Linked DNA regions of Pseudobacteriovorax antillogorgiicola. The protein of the gene in region 1 interacts with the protein of each later gene in a pairwise test. Links are inferred from orthologs where the notes say so. Each region holds a gene or a part of one and is shown in the gene's direction. Other genes may lie near its edges. The genes, in order: B9N89_RS13595 and B9N89_RS10805.

The links.
Region 2: the proteins of B9N89_RS13595 (region 1) and B9N89_RS10805 interact in binary tests that used the Escherichia coli proteins (3 or more experiments, as listed by UniProt). The link is inferred for Pseudobacteriovorax antillogorgiicola from one-to-one orthologs.

Annotation. Positions count from the first base shown.
Region 1 is NZ_FWZT01000009.1:115,252-124,881, reverse strand. What follows is about bases 2,746-5,629. They hold B9N89_RS13595 (TlpA family protein disulfide reductase), read left to right. Parts: upstream 2,746-3,834; coding sequence 3,835-4,425; downstream 4,426-5,629. Other genes in these bases: B9N89_RS31365 (hypothetical protein), read right to left, coding at 5,433-5,585; B9N89_RS13590 (aldo/keto reductase), read right to left, coding at 4,496-5,407; B9N89_RS13600 (cytochrome c maturation protein CcmE), read left to right, coding at 3,362-3,820; B9N89_RS13605 (heme exporter protein CcmD), read left to right, coding at 3,207-3,359; ccsA (cytochrome c biogenesis protein CcsA), read left to right, coding at 2,746-3,194. Also shown: B9N89_RS13625 (hypothetical protein), read left to right, coding at 1-1,158; heme ABC exporter ATP-binding protein CcmA, read left to right, coding at 1,162-1,800; B9N89_RS13615 (heme exporter protein CcmB), read left to right, coding at 1,797-2,492; more of ccsA, read left to right, coding at 2,505-2,745; B9N89_RS13585 (hypothetical protein), read right to left, coding at 5,759-7,111; B9N89_RS13580 (RNHCP domain-containing protein), read left to right, coding at 7,247-7,576; tRNA (guanine(46)-N(7))-methyltransferase TrmB, read left to right, coding at 8,047-8,751; rRNA maturation RNase YbeY, read left to right, coding at 9,168-9,630. UniProt on the Escherichia coli protein: Involved in disulfide bond formation. Catalyzes a late, reductive step in the assembly of periplasmic c-type cytochromes, probably the reduction of disulfide bonds of the apocytochrome c to allow covalent linkage with the heme.
Region 2 is NZ_FWZT01000007.1:54,433-64,113, reverse strand. The notes cover bases 4,368-7,302. They hold B9N89_RS10805 (protein-disulfide reductase DsbD family protein), read left to right. Parts: upstream 4,368-4,905; coding sequence 4,906-6,699; downstream 6,700-7,302. Other genes in these bases: B9N89_RS10800 (patatin-like phospholipase family protein), read left to right, coding at 6,701-7,302; rplX (50S ribosomal protein L24), read right to left, coding at 4,368-4,545. Outside these bases: ctaD (cytochrome c oxidase subunit I), read right to left, coding at 1-1,223; coxB (cytochrome c oxidase subunit II), read right to left, coding at 1,269-2,324; B9N89_RS10815 (cytochrome-c peroxidase), read left to right, coding at 2,722-4,170; more of rplX, read right to left, coding at 4,207-4,367; more of B9N89_RS10800, read left to right, coding at 7,303-8,269; DNA/RNA nuclease SfsA, read left to right, coding at 8,229-8,927; maiA (maleylacetoacetate isomerase), read left to right, coding at 8,946-9,578; B9N89_RS10785 (lytic transglycosylase domain-containing protein), read right to left, coding at 9,589-9,681. UniProt on the Escherichia coli protein: Required to facilitate the formation of correct disulfide bonds in some periplasmic proteins and for the assembly of the periplasmic c-type cytochromes.

The DNA of each region.
Region 1 (9,630 bases):
AAATATACTTTACGAATAAATTTCATAGGCTTAGTTTGGCTAACCGCCAGCATAAGTCATGCTCAAACCAGCGAATCTGCTGTGCAAAGAGCCCTGCTCGACGACGCGCCGTGGTCGTCTGCTCGGGCCTCAGCGATGGCTGGAGCCATTAGTCCCATTGCCAACGGAATCGATGCAGCCTACTACAACCCTGCCGCAATCGGAGGCATCCGTAGCCAAGGATCTAGGCCTGCCATTCATCGTCTTTACTTTCCTTACTTCGCGGCAGCAGTCAACGAGGACACGGTCAAACTCAACGATGATCTCAGTAACGCTGGGGACCTGAACGATCCGGCAATCGTCGAGCAAATTCTGAGAGCCCGCGATGGCAATCGCCAATACGGAAGGCTCTCAGTTATTCCGAGTATCACATTTTGGCGAACAATGCTGTCGTTCGTCTATGACACCCAGATGGCTGCCGCTTCGATCGACGAAAGCAGCGACGAAATCGACGTGCATTCTCGCACCGAGTTTGGGCCTAGCCTTGGATTTAGTTTTGCAACCAATGATCGTACCTTCGCCCTTGGCCTTTACCTCGCTTATCTAGAACGAGAAGAAATCCAAACCACGCTGCCTTTTGCCACACTGAACGACCCTGATCTTAGAAAGAGTGCATTCAAAGACGGCAAGGCCAAGTATACCGGCATGCCTATCCATTTAGGAACTCTATGGACCATATCGAAAAAATGGAATCCAACCCTATCCTTAGCCTTTCGCAATGTGGGGACGACAAAATTCAGAGCTTCCGATACTAATAACGAAGACCTCGAAGTGGAAGAGGATATGACTCTTGGGTTCGGTCTTAGCCCTGCACTCGGCAAGTGGGGGTTTCTAAGTTTCACTTTAGAAGCCAGCCGCCTCACAGATTCAGACTTAGCGACAGCTAAGAAGCTGAGAACTGGACTCGAATTTTCCGTGGGAGATCGATTCGGTAGCGATGCGGGTTTAAGCCTTCGCAGCGGCTATAACAATGCCGGGCTTTCCTACGGACTCGGGTTCAATCTAGGTATCCTCGGCTTAAACGGGTCGTCCTTTGCCGAAGATGTTGGTGTTAACAACAAGCGCGTGATAGAACGTAGATACGTTGTGAATTTCGCGGTCAATGTAGCGGATTTTTAGCTGATGCTCCAAGTCAAGAATTTAAATTTTGGATATAAGTTTCGCCCCATATTGAGAGGGGTTGGCTTTGAATTGAAACCTGGTGAGTTGCTACATATCACTGGCCCGAACGGCTGTGGCAAGACGACTCTAATGAGCATTCTCGCTGGCCTTATTCGTGAGACTGGGGGTACGATCACTTATGTTCACGAGGGCCAAGCCTGTAAAGACCGCAGGTCATACATCGAGTACCTTCCCGCAGAGGCCAACGGCCTTTACGGAAAGATGGATGCCATGGATAATCTAAGATTTTGGATGAGTCTCCGTGGGCACCCTACTCAGGACCAAACTATCGTCGATGAGCTAAAGATGTGGAGCCTCGATCACCCTCTAATCCGTAAAAATTTCCCTGTAGAAAAGTTCTCCACGGGCATGAAGCGCCGGCTTTCATTAGCCCGAGTGCACCTGTCTAATACTCCGGTTTGGCTATTGGACGAGCCACTCTACGGACTCGATATCAAAGGCATCGAACAATTTCAGGCAATCCTGCGAGAACATCTCGACCGCGGTGGCTCCGCAGCTGTGGTGAGTCACGATACGGCTCCCCTTCAGCCTTTCAACCCCACTGAATACCGGATCGAAAAAAGGGAGGTCAAAGGATGACCACATTCCTCAATCAAATGCGCGCCTTGTTAAGTCAAAGCCTTAAAGTCGAGTGGGCGACACCTGAGCGATGGTTATCGCCATTGTTATTCGCTATCACGGTTTTGGTTTTGTTTTCCTTTGCTGTGGGCCAACTCGAAGGCCCTGAAGTCGCCCACCTATTAGTTGCGGAAACCTTTTTAACTGCTTTCTTTTCACTCCAGATCAGCTTTTCGCGATCGTTGGACCCAGATATGCAGGATCGGGTATTCGACGTGCTCCGAACCTACCCGATTTCATCGTCAGCGTGGTTTCTTGGCAAGTACCTTCTGGTCTTGGTAATGGGAACACTGATACTAATCCCGACCATGATCCTATCCAGCTTTTTCTACGCCAAGAGCGGAGTTTCTCTAGTAGATTGGTCCCTTATCGGAGTGGCATTAACGGCACTTGCTGGAATGTCGGCCCTAGGGGTTTTACTTTCGACAATGACCATGCGTTCGGGCTCGAAGCAGATCCTCTACCCGCTTCTTTACTTCCCTTTGACAACCCCTGTCTTGCTATCAGCAGTGGAGTCTTCAAAGGCCATATTAATAAAAAACGAAAGCCTAGACATGCTGCTTAGCTCATGGCTCGGCTTACTTATTATATTTGGTATCATTTATTTCACATTGGGCCTTTTGCTCTTTGGTGAACTTGTCAAGGCTGAATAAAAGGGGACTATCATGACACAAGAATCGGATAAGAAGCACTTGATCGCAGGCATCGGCGTGTTTGCGCTCTTGGCTGTGAGTTGGGTTTGGGCCCTAAAGTTCACTCCGCCCGAGGAACATATGGGAGAGGTCTACCGGATTATCTACCTCCACGTTCCTTCAGCGTTCGCGGCATTTTTCTCGTCCTTTGTGCTTCTCGTGGTCAGCATCTGGGCCTTAGTGAAGAAACAGTCGGGTGCTCCCCTTGTAGCAAAAGCATCTGCGGAAGTTGGTCTCATTTTTACAATTCTAACTCTAGCAACAGGCTCTATCTGGGGTCGCCCCACTTGGGGTGTCTGGTGGGATTGGGATGCACGGTTGACGACAACTCTTATCCTGGCGTTGCTCTACTGTGGCTACTTAATCTTATATAGCTCACTCCACCCTGGCCCACAGAGGAATAAAATTTGCGCCGCACTTGGCATCTTGATTGCCGCCGACGTGCCTATTATCTATAAGAGCGTCACGTGGTGGCGAACCCTTCATCAGCCACCTACAATCATGCGCCGCGGCGATTCTACGATGGCACCAGAAATGCTATCGGCATTGCTATTCGCTTTGGCAGTGATGATTCTCGTAGGCGGCTTTCTAGTTTACCAACGCTATAAGAATCTCATGATCAGTGAAGAACTCGAACGTTTATCATACGAACAGACACCCTAAAGGAGGCAGACTATGAGCCCATACGGAGAAGGCATAGATCCCGTACCGTTTATCGCTGGCGCTTATGGAGTCGCTGTATTACTCATAGGCGGATTTACTATTTGGCTAGTAACACAACGACGACAACTACGTATCTTGCAAGAAGCAGTGAAAAGAAAGGACTAAACATGAAGCAATCATATTTAAAATGGATTATCGGTGTATTTGTTATTATCGTTGCCGCAGCAGCAGGTTCCATGCTGAACTTCGGCGATAACGTGGTCTACTTTTACACCCCAAAGGAAGCCTTAGCACAGTCAGATGAGCTTTCTGTTAAAACGATCAAGGTCGGTGGCATGGTTAAAGCTGGGTCCGTCGACTGGCAACCCACTGACATCAAACTAGCCTTCACCCTATCGGACATGAAAGGCTCTGAAATCACCATCAACCATAATGGCACGCCACCTGATATGTTCAAGGAAAATCAAGGGGTCGTGGTGGAGGGCCGGATTTCTTCTGATGGCAAGCAAATGGTAGCAAAGCGCTTGATGGTGAAGCACTCGGAAGAGTATAAAAAACCTGACGATCATAGTAGTATGAACAAGGCACTGCTTGAAGAGTCAATTTTTAAGAATGAGAAGTACTGAGAAGGAGGCCAAATATGGCTGACCAAGAGGTTAAAGTCCCCGGTAAGAGCCGCAAGCATATAATCCTGAGCATCGGTATGATCGCTATTGGGATTGGCTTTGTTATCATGCTTCGCAAAGGGCTTGATCTCAACCCTAACCAGATTCCATCTGCCCTACTGAATAAGCCAGCCTTGGATTTTAAGGCTGAATGGCTTCAGGGTAGGCAGTATATGAACGAAACTAACGAAGAATACTTCGACCTCAAAGATTTCAAAGGCCAAGGACTCATCCTAAACTTCTGGGCAAGCTGGTGTTACAGCTGTCGCGCAGAAGCTCATGACTTCGAAAGGTTTTGGAAGGCCTACCAGGATAATGGTGTCAAAGTTGTGGGTGTTGCCATTCAGGATACTCCTGAAGACGCCCGCCGCTTCGCAGCCCAGTATGGTAAGACCTATATCCTGGGTTTAGACACTGACGGCTCGGCAGCTATCAACTATGGTGTCACAGGTGTTCCCGAAACCTTCGTTATCAATTCAGAGGGAATGATTCTGCACAAAGAAGCTGGCCCCGTCTCTGAAGCTAAGCTTCAAGAATTCGCGGCAATGCTAAATCAACCCCAGTAATGACCTTCTATTGAGGCCATCGTCTTCGGTGGCCACTCCTTTTCTTTATTTGAGGTCTGTGAGACCAGATTTAAGGAACCTCACGTCCCGCACCAAGCTCCAGTATCTTATACCAATCGTCCCGCTCCAATTCGATATTTCTAGCCGTGGCCAGGGTATGGATGCGACTCCGTTGGTTCGAGCCGATGATCGGAATGGGCTTTGAAGGGTGGTTCATCAACCAAGCCAAGGCAAGGGTCGCCACGTCGCACTGATATTTTTCCGCAATCAACTCTAGCTCTGAACGCACAGGTTTGTGGTCATCCTTGAATAGAGCACCACCGGCCAATGGCGACCAGACCATAGGCAACATCTTCAAACTTTGGCATTGATCGAGCGTTCCGTCCCATAGGGGATCTTGCGCGAGCACACTCAATTCAATTTGATTGGCAGCAAGGGGCTGGCTCAATTCGCGATTGAGGTATGTAACTTGATCAGGTCTGAAGTTCGATACTCCTACCGCCCGCACTTTCCCACTGGATACCAACTCATTTAAGGCCGCACCAGTTTCTTGCAGATTCATATATGGATCGGGTCTATGGATAAGGAATAAATCAATCACATCCAGACTCAAGGTCTGAAGAGATTTTTCTGCGGCTTGGATCAGATACTTGTAGCTCGTATCATAGGATTTCACCTGGCGATCGGGAAACTTTGCCGACTTCAGCTTGATACCAGCCTTGGTCACCACTTGAATTTGAGACTTTAGCGAAGGAACATCCTTCAGGACCTTGCCAAAGGCAGCCTCACACTCATAGTCACCATAGATATCGGCATGATCGAAGGTGGTAATGCCAAGCTCAAGGCAAAACTCGATGCGCTTGCGAATCACTTCGCTAGGATCGCCATCGATTCCTTCTAAGATTCGCCATACCCCATAGGAGAAAGCTTTGGGTGAAGTGTCCCACTTGGATTCACTGCAACCTCCAAACCTAGCAGGCAAGAGCCTGTTAGGTTTAACATGTCAATTAGTCAAGCCAGCCGGTGACATCCATGACAAACCCTAAGGTGTAGGCTCCGATCAAAAAGGGAGCAACCAAGCCAAGAAAGAAGGCTACCGGTAGGAACGTAATAAAATCTGAAACTGATTCGATCCGAAAATCATCACTTGAAAAGATCATGGTATCTTCCTCTTCAACGAAAAAAAGCCTCCGCATCCTATACCTGCTGGAGACATGATTCAATACCAAACCCGAGCCAAGCACTGCTTAGCGTGAGTCAAAGGACATCAGGCCTATCATACGTGGCTGAGAATCATTTGCCAACGGCTGACCAAGAGCAGGTAGCCCGCATATTAGTTAAGAGAGAAATTGAGGCTTTTAACCGTCCAAGTGGGATAGCTATTAATCCGGTCAATGGTACTTGCTACTACCTGAGCGGTGTAGGTTTGAGTATTATCCAGGATGCCTGAAGGAATTGAGAAGGTATCAACAGTACCTGCGACAGATTCTGAACCATAGATCTTGACCCCCTGGGCATCGAAGACGTGCACGGACCAACTGTAGTTTTCTGCTACTGAAAACGGCGATCCCGATTTGGTAACCGTACTGGTGGTACTGTCAAAAGAACCACTAACCACTCCCGAAGTTAGGGATGGGAACGAATAGGGATAGGACCAAGCCACCGCACTGGTGTCTGTCACTGTAAAAAATATAAGCTGGTTGGCTTTCGGGCTCTTTCCAGACCCCAGATTCACCGATCGCGCATAGAGAAGATCGTCACTGTTACCATCCTCACTGAGACCATCGTCTAGCAACGTTCGATCCCAAGCGGTGGTTGACGTTTGATCGTCGGTGGTAACATTGGCAGTAGCATCCTCCAGCAGAATGTCTGGCCCGGCAATGGCGATAGTATCGATACTGCCGGTGCTACTTGCTTTGGCGCTGAGGATGAGACTGGATGCCAAGCTTGAGTCAGATTGAACCTCTTGAATCACCTGAACTGCAACAAACTCAAGATCTTGGCTGAAATACAGCTCACCAATAGACTGGGACAAGTCAGCAATATCGTCGCCGTTGGCGTCGGTATCGTAGACATCGATGGTTTCGTCACCATCGTCATCATCATCGTACCAGTTGATGATTCCATCCCCATCCAGGTCGAAATCGGTGCTATTATCGATGCCGTCGGCATCAGTGTCCGCAAGACCCAATGAAATGGCATCGAGCCCGTCCGGGATCAAATCCGAATCACTATCGCCGGCGGTGTTTGCTGTCCAGGCTATGCTCGAAGTATCCGAAAATTTTATCACCGGCCCCTGGTGAACCAGTGACGGGATGGTCACGAGATTACTTGTGAAGTACTGAAAGATGGTGCCAGTGGTCGTACCAGGGGAGGTCAAGACCGCAGAGAGCCTATACTGAGGGTCCAGCAAAACAATGGTTTGGGGTTGGCTGAGCCTGACGTTTTCAATCTCATAATTTCCGAGAGAGCCAAGGACACCAAATTGAGATAGACCGCTATCCCGCTCCACAAAAACAATCACCCAACTAACCATCTCAGACTGACTGCCTGAAGAACTCTTCACAACTCCAGACACGGTGACACCTGTGCTCGTGCCAGTACTTCCTCCGCCCGAGCTACCACTGCGGCAAGACAGGATACAAACAGCTATGGTGATCAGATAAACGATAAGGGGTTTTGACATCCTTGCCAGTCCTTGCCAAGTGGGTGGTAGTAGAAGTTTTCGGAACTTATCCCATAATATTTAGGTGTCTTATTTGACAGGTTAGAGCTTTTGCCGTAAAACCCTTGAGAATTGGGTCTGGCAGGAGGCTTCTAGGTGATAAACCAACAGAATTTCAAGAAAATCAATGAAGAGTTTAGCTGTGAAAACTGCGGCAAGAAGGTCCCCCTCTCGGAGAAGACCTGTAGAAACCACTGCCCCTATTGCCTTTACTCCAAACATGTCGACAAGTTACCAGGCGATCGAGCCAATCCGTGCCGTGGGCTTTTGAAACCCATTGGGTACCATTTTCATTCAAAAAAAGGCCTCATGATCGACTTCAAATGCCAGCGCTGTGGGGAAAAGACGCGTAACATCGCCCTCTTAGAGGATGGCATCCAAGGGGATGACTACGATCAGATCCTTGCCCTAACTCCTAGAAAATAATCATAAATGCTTCATTGACATCCCATGAGAAACCCTTTAAATATGCTCTCCCAGGTGTCGCCAGCTTATGCTGGTTGGACTATCGCAGTACGCTGAGGAAAGTCCGGACTTCATAGGGTAGGATGCTGGCTAACGGCCAGGCGGGGAAACCCGACGGCAAGTGCAACAGAAAGTAAACCGCCTCTCTCGGGAGGTAAGGCTGAAACGGTGAGGTAAGAGCTCACCAGCAGTTCTGGTAACAGACTGGCTAGGTAAACCCCATCCGAAGCAAGGCCAAGCAAAGGGTGCAACCTTAGAGTTGCAGTGTTGACCCGACATGCCCTTGGGTAGGTCGCAAGGAGGCAGTTGGCAACAGCTGTCCAAGATTAATGATAGTCTCGGCGAGTTTCGGCTCGCTACGACAGAATCCGGCTCATAGACCGGCTAAAGGCTGCGCTTCACCTGGGACTCAAGACTACATAGGACAACTCATGCCGATTCGAATTGAAGATCCATTTCACGACCCCACACAGAATTTAAACACCGATGTGAATCCATTCCTGAGCAAGATGCGCGAAGGTATGGAAAATGGATCTCTACCTGTGCTTTACGGACCACGACTCAAGCCTCTCCAGGGAGCTTGGCGCTCTGAGTTCGCCAACACCATGGCAAAGCCGCCTGAGGACCTAGTCTTAGAAGTTGGTTCTCACAAGGGCGAAGTATTAAAAAAAATGGCTGCAAATCACCCAGACACGGGATTTGTGGGTGTTGATATCACCTTCAAACGAGTCGTGACCCTCGCGGAAAAAGCCCAGACCCTTGGCCTCCATAACCTGCGCAGCCTCCTATGCAATGGCCGCGCTTTGGAGCAGGTCTTTGAAGAATCAGAACTCAGCGGAGCATTGATTTTCTTTCCTGACCCATGGGCGAAGAAAAAACGGCAACAAAAAAATAGGCTGATCAACCACGAATTCCTGCTTGGCCTTAAGAAGATCTTAAAGCCAGGAGCGTTCCTTTGGTTCAAAACGGACCACAAACCATATTTTGACCAAGTTCTACCAATCGCCGCCGACCTATTCGCCATAGAGCCTGCGCCTCAAGGGATTCCTAGCGAGATTTATACCTCCCGCTTCGAGCGTCACTTCACCGAGCAAGGGCTTCCCACCTATGAAATTTGCTGGAGAAATTCCAAATAAGTCAGCAAAGCTTTAGAATAGAGCTAGGCCTTCTGATCGCGAGACCGAATTTGCAATTCCAGCCTAAAGGGACAAGCTTAAAGCCCCACACGATTCTGCCGAAGAGATCGGCAGTTCGACACCAAGGATCATTATGTCTCAGGCATCGAAACAAGAATCTAAAATCATTGACCTTTTCAATCCTGAGTCAGCAAGCGAGCCGACCCTTAGGGAAGAGGACATAAAAAACTTTGCAAAAAGTCTGCTGATTTTCAGAGGAAATTCGGATAATTGTAGTAGCACGACGAGGTTGTGCCAGGTTGCCAGCCTTGATGATTTTAAAACAAGCCATACACTAAGGGTTAAAGACAAAAAACCCCCAAAGTCTGGTCTTTTGATTAAGCTCAGTAGCTCAGACTAGGAGACATTCGAAACCATTGGAACCTGACAGTACGAGTAATTACGAATTCAGCTTTGGACCGCATACCTACCTTGTAAACTTCGATCAGATCGAGCGCGTGTCAAAAGAGATCCAAAAACGACTTGGCGTCGACGACTATGAGCTATCTGTGGATTTTCCCTCCCCTGAGGAAATGCGAAAGCTCAATCAGGAGTATCGAGACAAAGATAAATCGACAGATGTACTGTCCTTTCCCCAACAAGATTTTGACCCACCACCGACAGTCGAGTCGCCTTTCAGAAACGTAGATCCCACAGATGGCCCCCCACGCCTTTTGGGAGATCTGGCAATATCCCTTGTCGACGCTGAAGAAAACGCGAAAAATATCGGTCAGAGTTTAGACCGTGAGGTATGTTTTTTATTGGTCCATGGTATCCTTCACCTTTGTGGCCACGACCATCTAGATGTAGAAGAGGAACACATCATGTTAGCGCAACAAC
Region 2 (9,681 bases), on another replicon or contig:
CCCGTGACTTTGGGGAACCAGTAGTAAATACCACCGAAGAGAGCCATCACGGCACCGCCGTAAAGAACATAGTGAAAGTGAGCGACCACGAAGTAAGTGTCTTGATGCTGAGAGTCAATAGGCGCAGAAGAGTGCATGATTCCAGACAGACCACCCAGGGTGAACATAGCTACAAAGCTGAGGCCGAAGAGGTTGGCTGTTGTGAAGCTGATGCGACCACCCCAAACCGTTGAGATCCAGTTAAAAATCTTAACCCCGGTAGGCACCGCGATAAGCATGGTTGCCGCGGTGAAGAATGTCGTCGCCCAAGGCCCCATACCTGTGGTGAACATGTGATGAGCCCAAACAGCAAAGCCTAGGAAACCAATAGCACAGCTGGAATAAACCATAACGGAGTAGCCGAATAGGGGCTTCTTCGAAAACGTTGCCAGGATCTCTGATACGATACCCATGGCTGGCAGGATTAGGATGTAAACTTCAGGGTGACCGAAAACCCAGAAGAGATGCTGCCACAAGATAACCTGACCACCATCTGCTGGATTGAAGAAACCAGTACCAAACTGTCGATCGAAAGTCACCATGAGAAGGGCGACGGTAATCACTGGCAGTGAAAGCATCAAAAGTACCTGAGTCACCAAAGTCGTCCAAATGAACATCGGCATTTTGAGAAGGGTCATGCCCTTACAGCGCATGTTAAGGATGGTTACAAAGAAGTTAACGGACGCGATCAGGGACGCTAAACCAACCACCTGCAAGCCCATGGCCCAAAAGTCGGCAGACTTGTCTGGGGTGTACTGAAGAGAGGTAAGGTTTGCGTAGCCAAACCATCCGCCGCGAGGCGCTTGGTCCACAAGGAAGCCAAAGTTCAGAAGGAATCCACCAAAGAGGAAGATCCAAAAACTTAGGGCGTTCAAGCGAGGGAAAGCAACGTCGCGAGCACCGATCATGATCGGTGTGAGATAGTTAAAAAAGGCGGCACTTAGAGGCATGACGAACAAGAAGATCATGGTCGTACCATGCATCGTCACCATACTGTTAAAGGTACGTGCTGTGATAAAATCGTTATTCGGTACGAGAAGCTGCGTTCTCATGAGCAGTGCTTCCACACCACCGAAAATTAGAAAGAAGAAGGCAGCCAAGGCATACATGATGCCGATTCGTTTATGGTCGACTGTGGTTATCCAGCTCCACAGTCCTGTTTTGGGAGAGCTTGAACTACTCATATCGCTAAAAATTCCTCCTGAGAGCAATACGTCATCGAACGTTTATTAATAAGTCTTTGCGGTTGAGTTCTGCAGATACGCTGTCAGAGCTTCAATATCTTCATCTGTGAGCTCGAAGCCCTCACCAAAAATCATCAAACTACCTGGCTTGACGTTTTGATATGGAGGCTTGCTATCAACAGAATCACGCAACCACTCGTACATGCCTTCCTTGTCATTGGGCAAAGTTCCCGCAGCTAGCATGCGACGGCTACCGAAGTTGGTAAGGTCAGGACCGACTCTACCCTGTGCTGTTGTGCCTTCGATCGCATGACAAGTGAAGCAAGTTTTTGACATGAACAGTTCCTGGCCTTTTTTCTCAAGCGCCGTTGTGACTGTCGGTGGGGTCTGAGCAACTTTAGTCCAGGCATCGAACCTTTCTTGAGGCAGGACCACAGCTTGGTAGCGCATGCGAGCATGAGACAGACCGCAAAGCTCAACGCAATGGCCTTGATAGTAATCGCCATTCTCAGCATCTTCTACAGCAGGAGTTGTGTACGTGATGTAGTTGGTTTCACCGGGTAGGTTATCAACTTTTCCACCCCAGCGAGGAATCCAGAAACTGTGGATGACGTCAGCTGATGTTAGCTCGATTGTGACGTGTTTTCCTTCTGGAACATACATCTCGTTCGCGGTTGTAATCCCAAGATCGGGATACTTGAATTCCCACCACCACTGGTGAGCAATGGCTTGAATCTTCAAGGTATCCTTAGGTGGCTCTTCAAAGCGCGAAAGGATCAATTGCACGGTCGGAATAAAGATAAAGATTAGGAGTACGATCGGAATCAATGTCCACAAGACTTCTAGCTTATGATTACCATGAATCTGCTCCGGAATCCTCGTGTCTCCTTCTTTTTCCCTAAATTTCCAAATTGCGTAGCAGAAGGGAATTGCCACCGCGAAAAAGACAAAAGTCACGATGACTGTCGTGAGGAGGTAAAGTTCGTTAATCTGTGCGCCCCACTCCGTCACACTATGCACGGTAGTCATGGGAAGCTTTTCAAAGCACGAGGTTAAACTGAAGAGAAAGCTGAAGGTTAACAGAATCTTTAACCATCTCATGGGATGTTTCATGGGCCAGACCTACTCCGTTAAATATGGGGAAACCAACGACGAAACACGGCAAATATGGAGATCTGCCGCTATCTTAACCGAGATTTGTTATAATAAGTAAAAGATTAGTGCAAGGAGTAAGAGGTCTTACCGGTACTTTGCTCTGTCTCTACGTCAACAAACCTCGGCCCAAGCCCATCAGCACAAAGAGAATAAGACTTCGATCCTGACCCCCCTTACAGGAAACCCACTACGAAACCACTAGTTTTTCTATGTCCCATAGGCTTGTTGTGCCTATTATATACATTCCCACCGATTAATCTGCAAAAAATATGCGCCGCAATCTTGCCAATTACTTGCTTCGATACTACAAGCACAATGAAGACTTTGACTGACTTGAGGCCTTATGAAAGCAAAGCAAATGTTCAACCCGTACCTAGCTGCGACGCTAGCGATCCTGACTTATATTTATTGGCCAGATACGGCTGGATTTTGGCAGAGTCCAGAGCGCCAGCAACTCAGTCAACAAGATCTTGTGCGCCAGGCTCGATCACTCCGCATTGCTCCACCCGAGATCAATGATCGGCAGCGTCAACTAGCGCAACTTGGACAACGACTCTTTTTCGATCACCGCTTTTCAGCCGATGGCTCGGTGTCTTGCAGTTCTTGCCATAAGCCGGAGCTAGACTTTACCGATGGTCTAAAGACCGCTGCAGGCATGGGTACAACCGACCGCAATACGCCAACACTTATCAATGCCTATCTTTTAGAATGGTTTTTTTGGGATGGCAGAGCGCACTCATTGGAAACCCAAGCCAAGGGCCCTATCGAAGCAAGGCTTGAGCATGGCAGCAACCGTGGCCAAGTTGCCCAGACTATCGCTCTTCATTATAAAGAATCTTATGAAGCTCTCTTCGATCCTATTTCAGTGGAGCTGGAACACCTACTTAAGTCGCCACGATTCCATGCTTCACCAAACCCTAAGGCTAAGACAAACATGAGCCAGCGCCTGGCAAGCTATGGAGTGGCCACACTTTCCGATTTTTCGTTACAAACTGAGTTCATTCAAGCGGCGGCTGATCAAAAGATGTCACCCTACGCTTGGTTTTCCCAAACTATGCTCCACTCAGAAAGTCCGCCTTCAGATTGGATTGCTGCTTATCAGGGCCTTAGCCCAAACCTTCAGAAAGAGCTGGACCAGATATTCTTAAATTTCGCTCGCGCCGTTGCAGCCTATCAAAGAACAATTTATGCGGTGAATAGCCCCTTCGATCAATTTTTGGCAAAGCTTGGGGACCAAAAGCAAGCACCCCAAGGTTTTCACTCATCATTTGGAGAAGAGCAGTGGCAAGGGTTCAAAGTTTTCGCCGAGAGTGGCTGTATCAATTGCCACAACGGCCCCCTCTTGAGCGACCAACAGTTTCACAATATAGGCTTACCAAGCCACGCTAAACTTGACATTGGTCGGGCTAGAGGCCTGCTTCTTGCCCAAACATCCCCTGTTCCCTGCGAGGCCATCGAGCCACAAGACCGGGAGGCATGTATGGAACTTAGGTATGCCGATCTAGAAAACTTTGAAGTCATGGGGGCCTTCAAGACACCAACCCTTCGCAATTTAGCAAAAACCAAGCCCTATATGCATGATGGTCGGTTTGACAGTATTGATCAAGTTCTTGATCACTATGAAGATCACGATCAAGAGCCAGCGATTGGCCATCGCTCGGAATCGATCCCTCGTTTCCAGTGGAGTGATGAAGAGAGACAACAGCTCAAGCTGTTCCTCGAATCCCTACAGTCTGAATGGAACATCCTTCAGGTGAGTCGCCAAGAAACCAACAAAAAAAGCGCGGGCTAAACCCACGCTTTTTTCATGTGCTATTTGATTCGGAACTTAGCTTAGGACTGTTCCAGAAGCCTTTGCAAAGCGTACCTTTTTGCCGTCCTGCAACTTGTAACCAACGCGAGTCGGCTTCTTCGTTTTAGGATCTACAAGGGCTACGTTGCTAATATCAAGAGGCATGGCCTTGTCTAGGATTCCACCTTCTTCGCTGGTTGTACCAGGACGAGTGTGTCTCTTAGCTAGGTTTACGCCGCCAACGTAGACTTTACCTGACTTGCGGCTAACGCGATCGATCTTACCAGTTTCGCCTTTAGACTTACCTGTAAGAACAACGACTTCGTCGCCTTTTACCAGTTTACACTTTACTTGATACTTGGTTTGTTCTGCCATCTTGCGCTTCCATTACGTTTTTTAATATGTTTGCGTATTAAATGATCCCTAAGCTTCTCGAACCAATACACGCAAGGGAAATCATCTACTACGCAATCAAAGCCGAGAAGTCAAGCCAGGATTCCTGAAATTGGCCTCCAACCATCACCTTTTGACCAATCCAAGCCGACTCACTAGTTCATTTGCATAATAAGGGCTCGATGTAGACGAAAAATGTCACTTTTCATGGTCTGCTACGAATCATTAATCAGAACGATCCTGAGCCCAAAGGCACAAATTAATGCAGGGGTTTAGAAGACTCTTAAACTTTCCGATATATGCTGGCGAAGCTGCCCGTTAACCTTGAGGAAGAGAATCTCCATGCTGCGAAAATCAATGCTTTTATTGACAACAGCCCTGTTTCTAATGGTCCCGTCTTCGTCCGCTTTTTCCCAATTCACTGGAGATCTTGGGGATCAAACAGTGGATCTCGACCTAAAGCCAACGGATGTCATCCTCTGGTCAGGGGTCGACGCACGGATCAACCAGGCTGGCGTCATTGAGCTAGGCCTTAGGCTCGAAACTCGCCAAAATTTCACGATTTATGCCGATAAACTCAAGGTAGAAGGTCCTGAAGGGACTAAAATCATAAACAAAAGCTTGCCTGACACCCGACGTCAGGTAGACCCTGTGAACGGCGGCATGGTGGATGTCTTTTTTGGTGGGGATTTTATCTTTCAATTTTCGAGCCTTGAGCCCTATCAGGCAGCTACATTTCCGGTTCAAGTGACCTTCCTTGGCTGTACTGAGCGCATCTGCCTGTTTCCTTATACGCTGAACTTAGAGTTACCTGTCTTTAAGGATGAAACCGAAGTCATCGCCGCTGTGAAGACCAACGATCAGATCACAGAGGGTTCTTGGACTGCCACAGAGGGTAGCGTAGAAGAAGAGTTTGCTCAAAAACTGGAGCAAGGAGCGCTGCCTTTATGGCTACTCCTGATTGTCGTGTTTTTGGGTGGGCTCGCCACCAACTTAACCCCATGTGTGTTTCCGATGATACCAATAACTATTCGGCTTCTAGGCCGCCAAGGAGAGACAGCTAAGTCTAGTTCAATCCTATACGCTCTTGGCATCGTCGTAACTTATACTGCGATAGGAAGCATCGTGGCGGCCACGGGTGGCCTGTTCGGTTCTCTACTTGCGAATCCAGTGGTCAATGCCGCCTTCGGTATCTTGTTCATCGGCCTCGGGCTAAGCATGCTTGGTTTCGTAAATTTTGCCAAATTGCAAACAATAGGTAACCAGCTAGGAAGTGGAAAATCTTCACGGCTGAACACCTTCCTGATGGGAACAGGTGCCGGGCTAGTGGCAGCACCTTGTACGGGCCCAATTCTAGGCGCTCTTCTGATCTACTCCGCCAAGCTCAACGACCCTCGGCTATCTCTGGGACTGTTTACACTGTATAGTATCGGCTTTGCTTTGCCATATGTATTCCTGGGTATGGCAGCTTCCAAGGTTACTAAACTCCAGGTTTCTCCGAAAATTCAAGTCGGTGTAAAGGTCGCTTTTGCAGGTATCATGTTTGCCTTGGCCCTATACTACCTGAAAACCCCTGCTTACCAGCTCTTGCAACCGGTTCAAGGATACTGGCAGCACGTTGCGATCGGCTCATTTATCGCATTTGGTGTTCTATCCTTCTTAGTGGCGGGCGTGTTGCGCCAGGAAAACAATAAAGGACTGATCACTCTGCCCACGGCCTTTTTAGGTATCGCCCTATTTGGAGTGGCGCAAATTCTCACCGGCGGCAACGTTACAGCAAAGCTAGACTGGTTAAAAACTGAGACTGCAGGCTACGAAATGGCGGCGGAAAAGAATTTGCCAGTACTCGTTGATGGTTGGGCCGATTGGTGTGTAGCCTGTCGCGAGATGGATGCCACGATTTTCCAGGACCAAGAGGTTATTTCTGAGCTGCAAAAAAACTGGGTATTGATTAAGCTGGATCTAACAGAAATCAACGATGAGAACGAAGCTCTGGTGGAAAAGTATAATATGCCAGGCTTACCGACATTAGTCCTTGTGCCCAGTAACGGCGACCTTTCCAAGTCAGTGAGAATCGCCGGGGCCGTGAGCAAGGAAAGACTTTTAAAGGAGCTTCGTCAATTCTCTAGGAATTAACATGCTCCAGCATTTGCTCTATATTATTGCTCCCTCTCGACTGGAAGCATTCAAAGCGGCCATGGGTCGCTTAAACGCTGAGCCCTTAAGCGGGCCAGATATCACAGTCAATTTCATGGTCAAGCACCGCCTGCTCGAAGGCATGAGCCTACAAGTTAGCATTCTCACCGATGTCGATGGCGTGACACCATTCTTAAGACAAAACCCTGTTGATCTTCTTATCTATGACGAGCGTGGCCATGAGCTGCCAGACACTCTGGACGCGATTCGCCTGATTCGCTCTGATGTGAAGCAGTTGGCAGAACTTTGGGGCCCTGACTTTCAGTTTCCCATTAGCCGTGTGGTAGTCATACTCAATAAGGGCCAAGACACAGATAATAAGGTCTTTCAACTGGGTCGCCTGAATGTCCGCGATGTGTTGATTGAGCCTCGCAACACGGCGCTTGTTCTCCGCTGGCTGAAAAATATTCTCTATCATGGCATCATTCGTACTGAAATGGTTGGGCTTGCCCTTAGCGGGGGTGCGATTGAAGGCTTTCTCTATCAGATTGGCGTTATTCATGCCTTGAATCAGGCGATGATCAACCGCAACCTGCAAGACGTCGACGTGGTATCTGGAGTGAGCAGTGGCTCCATAGCTGGTTCTATGGTGGCCAACAAGATTCCGGTGATCGAAATCTTACGATCACTTCACGCAATGGATGCAGAGGTTCAACCACTGAAGCTTAGCACTCTTTTTGACTTTGCTGGCCTTCATATCCTCAGGCGGTTTGCCAAAGTATGGCTTTCCATGCGCACCACGCCACTATCCCAGTGGCTTTCAAACCTAGCCCGCAGTGTTCCCACTGGCTTTTTCAAAGGCAACAAGCTTGAAGAGTACTTCGAGACCACTATCACACAGTATGGTAAAGGCCCTAAGTTCAGTGACTTAGAGGGCATTCAGCTGTATATCGGGGTCACCGATCAAGATAGTTTCAAACACGTAACTCTAGGTAAGCCGCCTCTCCATGATATAAATATTAGCGCAGCCATTCGCGCCTCGGCAGCACTGCCGCCACTTTACACTCCCAAGTCCATCAAAGGACGGAATTACATCGACGGCCAGGTGACGAGAAGTTGCAATCTAGAGTCGGTGGTAGAGGCTGGAGCCCGATTGATATTCATTATCGATCCATTGAAGCCATTTAAAACCAATACAGCAGGCTCAACGGACAAAGAAGGTGGGTTCTACGGCATCGTACAGATGGTTAAGGCGCTTGTTTCAACTCGATTCGACGCATCTCTCAAGGCGATGAGTGAACGATATCCCGATGTTGACTTTATGGTGTTTCAGCCTGATGACCAATGCGCTAAGCTCATGTCCGGCTCGCCGCTCCGTGCTAAGTTTCGCACGGAAATTATTCAGCTTGCCTACGAGGGCACGCTACGCAAGCTTCGCGAGCGCCACAATGTCTATAATGCCATCATGAGCCGTTACGGATTTCACCTTCGCACCGAAGAGGAGATTCGCAGCTTAGAAGGAAGTTATTTTGAGATTCTCGAGCCCACTGGTTCAAGGAACCCTGATTAAACGCTACAAACGATTTCTTGCCGACGTCACCCTGGACGACGGCTCTGTGATTACGGCTCACTGTGCAAATACAGGTAGTATGAAAACCTGCGGCGATCCCGGAGACCGCATCGCGCTCCGCTACGACCCCAACCCAAAGCGTAAATTAGCCTATAGTTGGGAACTGACTCACACCAAAGGTGGGTTCATTGGTATTAATACGATGAACCCCAATCGCATTGTCGAAGAAGCTCTGGTGGAAGGCCGAATAGCGGAGTTTGGGGACTACACCAGCATCCGCCGCGAAGTAAAATATGGGGAAAAATCCAGGATCGACTTCTTGCTAGAAGACGACAGTCATCCCGATTGCTATATCGAAGTTAAGAATGTCACTTTGAAAGTGGGGCAACACCTAGCCTTTCCTGATGCTGTCACCAGCCGGGGGCTAAAGCATCTGCAAGAGTTGACAAGGATGGTCGAGCAGGGACATCGCGCCGCATTGCTGTTCGTCGCCAATCGCCCCGAAGGAAACCACGTCGCCATTGCCAACGATATTGATCCTGCCTACGGAGATGGTATTTTAAAAGCCCGCGATGCTGGAGTTGAAATACTGGCTTATCGGGTAAAATCAGACTTGAACGGCATGCGCATCCAAGGCAAGATTCCAGTTCACTTTTGATCGAGGAAGGACTGCGATATGAGCCAGCTGACACTTTACCATTATTGGCGTTCATCCTGTTCCTGGCGTGTTCGCTGGGCTCTTGAGCTTAAAAAGATTCCTTATCAATCAGTCGCTGTAAATCTTCTCAAGAACGAGCAACAAGATCCCGTCTATACACAAAAGTCTCCTGCTGGATTAGTACCATGCCTTGAGTTTGGTGGTCAGTACCTAAGTGAGTCCATAGCGATCTTAGAGTGGCTTGAGGAACGCTACCCGCAGATGCCACTTCTACCAAGAAACCTGTGGGATCGAGCAAAGGTGAGAGAACTCGTTGGACTGATTGCGTCTGACACCCAACCGATTCAAAACTTGAAAGTTCTCAAATTCCGCTCCTCGGATCAAAAAGAGCGAGCTGTATGGGCCAAGCACTTTATTAGCGAGGGACTGGTTGCCTATGAAAAAGCCATCCAAAAAACCGTTGGGACCTACAGCTTTGGCGGGCAGATCACCTTTGCTGATCTTTGCTTGATACCCCAAGTCTACAATGCGCACCGCTTTAATGTTGATATGAATCAGCTACCTTACTGTGAGGCCATCTACCAAAGATGCCTGAAGCTCCCAAGTTGTGACGCTGCAGCCCCTCATAATCAGCCTGGAGCCCAGCCTTAAACATTAAGCCCTATCGTGTTAATTCTTGAGGCCTCTCTCCAGCCTTTGCGAGTTCGATAGACTTTGGAGCCAGAAAGTCCATAAACGGACTCGGCTCATTGGC